Regions from separate parts of the Rhizobium sp. RHZ01 genome, predicted to be linked through region 2. Evidence: predicted binding sites of a transcription regulator. Region 2 holds the regulator's gene; each other region holds the start of a gene.
The links. Region 2 encodes HrcA, which represses chaperone genes, less so after heat shock. Its sites were predicted from a motif close to GTTAGCACTCNCNNNNNGNGAGTGCTAAC; they were not measured.
Positions count from the first base shown of each region.

Region 1 (2,201 bases), on a different contig from region 2:
AAGTTCAGGAAGAAGAGAGCCAGGAACGACGCTCCGGCCACATAATAATGAAAGCGCTCCCTCAGCGCTCGGCGCCGCACCCGGAGCAAGGCCTCGATGACGATTGCCAAAACGGCAGCCTTTGCTCCGAAGAAAAGCGCGGGAAGCCACGCGGCCTCCTGAAAGACGGCGTAGAGGCTCGACAGCATCAGGATGACAAGGAAGCCCGGCAATACAACCAACAAGCCGGCAATGAGGCCGCCGCGCACGCCGTGCATCAGCCAGCCGATATAGGTGGCCAGTTGCTGAGCCTCCGGGCCAGGCAGCAGCATGCAGAAATTCAATCCGTGCAGGAAGCGCTCCTCGGAAATCCAGCGCTTCTCATCGACAATCGTCGTGTGCATCAGGGCGATCTGACCGGCCGGCCCGCCGAAGCCCAAGCAGCCGATGCGCGCCCATACACGCGCCGCCTCCCCAAGTGTCGGTACCGCTATGATTTCGTCCGCCGCGATCGTTTTGTTCACGGTTGCCGCCCCCTGCCCCAAGCTGCTCGATACCATCGGCGTGTATGCGCGGCAATCCTGACGCCACTCGCCCCGCGGGTGCCGCAAACGTTCCGGGGATACAAAAGCTCTCCAGCTTCAGGACGTTCGGAAATCTCGGAGAGAACGCAGCCTGTCGCACTTCCGACAAGGATTTGCTGTTAAGGCTGTTTGTGAGGACGGCGAAGAAAAATTGCGGCCGTTCTTGACTCCCCGTTGGGCCACTCCTAAATGCTGCCTCGCTAGCACTCACCAAGCACGAGTGCTAACACCCATCCGTGCGGGCCGCTCTCGGCCTGCGAGTGTCATTTGATCGAGGGATTAGACAATGGCAAGCACCAATTTCCGCCCCCTTCACGATCGCGTCGTTGTCCGTCGCGTTGAGTCCGAAGAAAAGACCAAGGGCGGCATCATCATTCCCGACACCGCCAAGGAAAAGCCGCAGGAAGGCGAAATCGTCGCCGTCGGTTCCGGCGCTCGTGACGAGTCCGGCAAGGTCGTCGCTCTCGACGTCAAGGCTGGCGATCGCGTTCTGTTCGGCAAGTGGTCCGGCACTGAAGTCAAGATCAACGGCGAAGACCTTCTGATCATGAAGGAAGCCGACATCATGGGCATCATCGGCTAATCAGCCGTTTTTCCCCTTTCCGATTTTAGCTACGGGCCCATAGCCCGGACAACTCGAATTCAGGAGTTTCAATCATGGCAGCTAAAGAAATCAAATTCGGCCGCACCGCGCGCGAAAAGATGCTGCGTGGCGTCGACATTCTCGCTGACGCAGTGAAGGTAACGCTCGGCCCGAAGGGTCGTAACGTCATCATCGACAAGTCCTTCGGCGCTCCGCGCATCACCAAGGACGGCGTTTCGGTCGCCAAGGAAATCGAACTGGAAGACAAGTTCGAAAACATGGGCGCCCAGATGGTCCGCGAAGTTGCTTCGAAGACCAACGACATCGCCGGCGACGGCACGACGACCGCAACGGTTCTCGCTCAGGCGATCGTTCGCGAAGGCGCCAAGGCTGTTGCAGCCGGCATGAACCCGATGGACCTGAAGCGCGGCATTGACCTCGCTGTTGCTGAAGTCGTGAAGGATCTCCAGGCCAAGGCCAAGAAGATCAACACCTCGGAAGAAGTTGCCCAGGTCGGCACGATCTCCGCAAACGGCGAAAAGCAGATCGGTCTCGACATTGCTGAAGCAATGCAGAAGGTCGGCAACGAAGGCGTTATCACCGTCGAAGAAGCCAAGACCGCTGAAACCGAACTCGAAGTCGTCGAAGGCATGCAGTTCGACCGCGGCTACCTCAGCCCGTACTTCGTCACCAACCCGGAAAAGATGATCGCTGATCTCGAAGACGCCTTCATCCTCCTGCACGAGAAGAAGCTCTCGAACCTCCAGGCCATGCTCCCGGTTCTCGAAGCTGTCGTTCAGACCGGAAAGCCGCTCCTCATCATCGCTGAAGACGTCGAAGGCGAAGCTCTTGCTACGCTCGTCGTCAACAAGCTGCGTGGCGGCCTGAAGATTGCTGCTGTCAAGGCTCCTGGCTTCGGCGATCGCCGCAAGGCCATGCTCGAAGACATCGCGATCCTCACGGGCGGCACTGTCATCTCCGAAGACCTCGGCATCAAGCTCGAGTCGGTTACCCTCGACATGCTCGGCCGCGCCAAGAAGGTTTCGATCTCCAAG
Region 1 covers NZ_JACUZZ010000007.1:38,725-40,925, forward strand. Annotated here, with positions in the region: gene chrA (chromate efflux transporter) at 1-539, opposite strand, end outside; gene groES (co-chaperone GroES) at 850-1,146, shown strand; gene groL (chaperonin GroEL) at 1,221-2,201, shown strand, end outside.
Region 1: groES (co-chaperone GroES) is a predicted target of HrcA. The motif match lies at 763-791, and genes of this name have one in related genera.

Region 2 (2,201 bases):
GCCACTGTGCCTCCTGCCGGCATTGGTCCGCAGGGCCGGTCAATGCCTTCACGCTCTGGCAGCCGCAGGCTGTCCGGGTCACTAAAGGCGGAGAGCATGTCGAGGGCTATCAGAAGTCCGATACCAGCGTGCGGAAGTTCTGCGAGCTGTGCGGTGGGCATCTCTACACCGAGCACCCGACCTGGGGCGTCACCGACGTCTACGCGGCACTTCTGCCGGATCTCGACTACACCCCGGCGCTGCACGTGAACTATCAGGAGAGCGTGCTGCGCATTCGTGACGGCCTGCCCAAATATAAAGACATGCCCGCGGAGATGGGCGGCTCGGGCGACACGTTGCCTGAGTAGCCGCGCTACTTCGCGCCGCGTGACAGTCGCGTCATAAGCTGAGCGGTATAATCGACCATCGGGACGATGCGCGAGTAGTTGAGACGCGTCGGCCCGATCACTCCCACGGCACCGACAATGCGGTCGTCATCGTCACGATAAGGCGCAACGATCAACGACGAGCCGGAGAGCGAGAAGAGCTTGTTCTCCGAGCCGATGAAAATGCGCACACCTGGCCCGCTTTCGGCCAGATTGAGGAGTTCCAGCAAGCTGTCTTTTTTCTCGAGGTCGTCGAACAGCATGCGCAGGCGGTCGAGATCGTCGGCACCGGCGAGACCGGCGAGCAAATTGGCGCGGCCGCGAATGATGAGCTGAGCCGGTTTGCCTTCGTCCGCGCTGCCGGACCACACAGCGATGCCGCGCTCGACGAGATCCTGCGACAGCGTGTCGAGTTCGCGGCGGACATCGTCCTTCAGTCGGCTCAGCTGATTGCGCAGTTCCGGCAGCGTCTGGCCGGTCATATGCGCGTTGAGGAAGTTTGCGGCCTCGGTCAATTGCGATGATGTGACGCCTGCCGGAAGCTCGATGATGCGGTTTTCCACCTGGTCGTGATCGCCAACGAGCACCGCAAGCGCCTTGGTCGGCTCGAGGCGAATGAACTCGACATGCTTGAGCACAGGATCGCTTTTCGAGGTGATGACAAGTCCGGCGCCGCGCGAAATGCCCGAGAGCATTCGGCTCGCCTCGTTCATCATCAATTCCATCGGATTGTCGCGGCTTTCGGCGCGCACCTGCCGATCGATGTTGGCACGATCCTCGGCCGAGAGATCGCCCACCTGCATGAAGGCGTCGACGAAGAAGCGCAGGCCGATCTGCGTCGGCAGACGCCCGGAACTGACATGCGGTGAATAGATGAGGCCGAGTTCTTCCAGATCGCTCATCACATTGCGTACGGACGCCGGCGACAGCGACATCGGCAGGATTCGCGAAAGGTTGCGGGAACCGAGCGGTTCGCCCGTTTCCAGATAGCCCTCCACGATGCGGCGAAAGATTTCCTTGGAGCGTTCATCCAGCGCAGCCACTGCCTCTGAAACCGACGTCGATCTGAACTCCATGAAACCTTGCGTACCCGTGCTGACGATGATCCGACAAAATATAGCCAATCTCTCCGCAGCGGCAAAAGGGAAATTGCAAATGGACGCTGCCAATCGTAGAAGCTCTCAACACCATAGCACGCATGATCTACCCGAAGCCTGCTCACGCCTTCGGCACGATGATTAGGAGAATAGTATGCGGCCCTCAGGCAGAAAAACCGACCAGATGCGCAAGGTCTCTTTCGAGCGCAATTTCTCCAAGCACGCGGAAGGCTCCTGTCTGGTGAAGTTCGGCGATACGCATGTGTTGTGCACGGCGAGCGTCGAGGAAAAGCCGCCGGCATGGCTGCGCAACACCGGCAAGGGCTGGGTTACGGCCGAATACGGCATGCTGCCGCGCGCCACCGGCGATCGCATGAAGCGCGAAGCTGCGGCCGGCAAGCAGGGCGGTCGCACCCAGGAGATCCAGCGCCTGATCGGCCGCTCGCTGCGCGCCGTCGTCGACCTCAAGGAGCTCGGCGAGCGCCAGATCACCCTCGATTGCGACGTCATCCAGGCGGACGGCGGAACGCGCACCGCCTCGATCACGGGCGCCTGGATTGCGCTCTACGACTGCCTGAAATGGATGGAGAGCCGCAACATGCTCAAGGTCGAGCGCGTGCTCAAGGACCATGTCGCGGCCATTTCCTGTGGCATCTTCGCAAACCAGTCGGTCCTTGACCTCGACTATCTCGAAGACTCCTCGGCCGAGACCGACGCGAACTTCGTGATGACCGGCACT
Region 2 covers NZ_JACUZZ010000002.1:116,426-118,626, reverse strand. Annotated here, with positions in the region: gene IB248_RS03370 (GFA family protein) at 1-347, shown strand, start outside; gene hrcA (heat-inducible transcriptional repressor HrcA) at 353-1,441, opposite strand; gene rph (ribonuclease PH) at 1,617-2,201, shown strand, end outside.

Region 3 (2,201 bases), on a different contig from region 2:
CGGCTTATCGGAAACCGCTCACCGACATTTCTGATCCGACAACGCCGGAACGAATGACCGGCAACCGCCTTTATCGGCCAGAGGCATTTGCCTCAACCCTTCAGTCCCAACGCTTGCCCCGCTCTTCTAGCGGGGCCTCCAAAGCGATCGAAACAGAGACGTTCTTCATGGAGGATGTTGTGATGTCTCGAAAACAGTTCAGTCACAAGATGAGCCCCTAAATTCCGACGACCTACGCAAGCAGTCTGGAGCAACTGGCTTCCGCGACCCATCATCACACGGAGACCGGTGACGTGCGATAGGCCGGGCTCATCAAACCTGCGTCACGAAAAAAGCCAAGAACCGAAGAATCCGGAAATTCAAGTCTCAGTGCAGCTTGAACTCGCCTTCGACGCGGCACCATTCGTTCTGTCCGGTCAGGCGCTGATGCGTATAGCGGATGGAACGCAGCACCCATCGAGATTGGCCCGCCAGTAATCAAGGAACTTCTGCATCGCAGGAAAATCGGGAGCAATCTTGCCAAACGAAGGGTTGCAGCACGGATTCAAAATCAGGAATGCGGTAGAGTTTATGGGCAGTGGTGAGGCCGAAGCCATTGAGCTGACACTCCAGATCCGATGAAAATCCCATGCTTCATCTCCGTTTAGTGACACTGGCGAATGTGGCGCAAAATTTTGAGGCCAGCAACGGATTTTCAAACGTAAAGACCCCTGTTGTTGTTTTTTTCCAGCGTGTTAGCAGCCGCCTCTGAAGAGAGCCATTTTTTTGTTTTGACCTCTTGAAATCGAAAAATCGCAAAACCAGATCATTTCGCGCAAAACGCTCGACTGAGGTTTTGCTCCCGCCCGGACTGGTCATCCGGTTCGGCCAGGGGAACAACGTCATCATTGTTTGTCCATCGGAGGAAAACATGTCGTTCCGACCGCTTCATGATCGCATTCTTGTCCGCCGGGTTGAGTCCGAAGAAAAAACCAAGGGTGGCATCATCATTCCCGATACCGCCAAAGAAAAACCACAGGAAGGCGAGGTCATCGCCGTCGGACCCGGCGCGCGTAACGATGCCGGCCAGGTCCAGCCGCTCGACGTCAAGGCTGGCGATCGCATCCTGTTCGGCAAATGGTCCGGCACTGAGATCAAGATCAACGGCGAAGACCTGCTGATCATGAAGGAAAGCGATGCCTTGGGCATCATCGAAGCCCCGGCAGAGCAGAAGCAGGCCGCCTGAAGGCCGACCGATCAGTTAAATTAGCTGCCTATTGAGGAGTTAAAGAAATGGCTGCGAAAGAAGTCAAGTTCCACACCGATGCCCGTGAACGAATGCTGCGTGGGGTGGATGTGCTTGCCAATGCTGTGAAGGTGACACTTGGCCCGAAGGGTCGTAACGTCGTTATCGACAAGTCCTCCGGCGCGCCGCGCATAACCAAGGATGGCGTAACGGTCGCCAAAGAAATCGAGCTTGAGGACAAGTTCGAGAACATGGGCGCGCAGATGCTGCGCGAGGTGGCTTCGAAGACCAACGATCTCGCTGGCGACGGCACAACGACCGCGACGGTGCTTGCCCAGGCAATCGTCAGGGAAGGTGCCAAGGCGGTGGCGTCCGGCATGAACCCAATGGACCTGAAGCGCGGCATCGACCTTGCCGTCGACGCTGTCGTCAAGGAACTGAAGACCAACGCGCGCAAGATCTCCAACAATTCCGAGATCGCCCAAGTCGGCACGATCTCCGCTAACGGTGATTCCGAGATTGGCCGTTACCTTGCTGAAGCAATGGAGAAGGTCGGCAACGAAGGCGTCATCACCGTGGAGGAAGCCAAAGCCGCCGAAACCGAGCTCGAAGTCGTCGAAGGCATGCAGTTCGATCGCGGCTATCTCAGCCCCTACTTCGTCACCAATGCTGACAAGATGCGGGTCGAGTTCGAAGATCCTTGTATCCTCATCCACGAGAAGAAGCTCTCGAACCTGCAATCGATGCTCCCGCTTCTCGAAGCCGTCGTGCAGTCCGGCAAGGCGCTTCTCATCATCGCCGAGGACGTCGAAGGCGAGGCACTCGCTACGCTGGTCGTCAACAAGCTGCGTGGTGGCCTGAAGATTGCTGCCGTCAAGGCTCCGGGCTTCGGCGATCGGCGCAAGGCTATGCTGGAAGATATTGCCATCCTGACCGGCGGCACGGTCATTTCCGAAGACCTCGGCATCAAACTGGA
Region 3 covers NZ_JACUZZ010000011.1:100,885-103,085, forward strand. Annotated here, with positions in the region: gene IB248_RS13815 (DUF982 domain-containing protein) at 1-34, shown strand, start outside; partial or broken gene IB248_RS13820 (aspartate-semialdehyde dehydrogenase) at 367-630, opposite strand; gene groES (co-chaperone GroES) at 911-1,225, shown strand; gene groL (chaperonin GroEL) at 1,273-2,201, shown strand, end outside.
Region 3: groES (co-chaperone GroES) is a predicted target of HrcA. The motif match lies at 734-762, and genes of this name have one in related genera.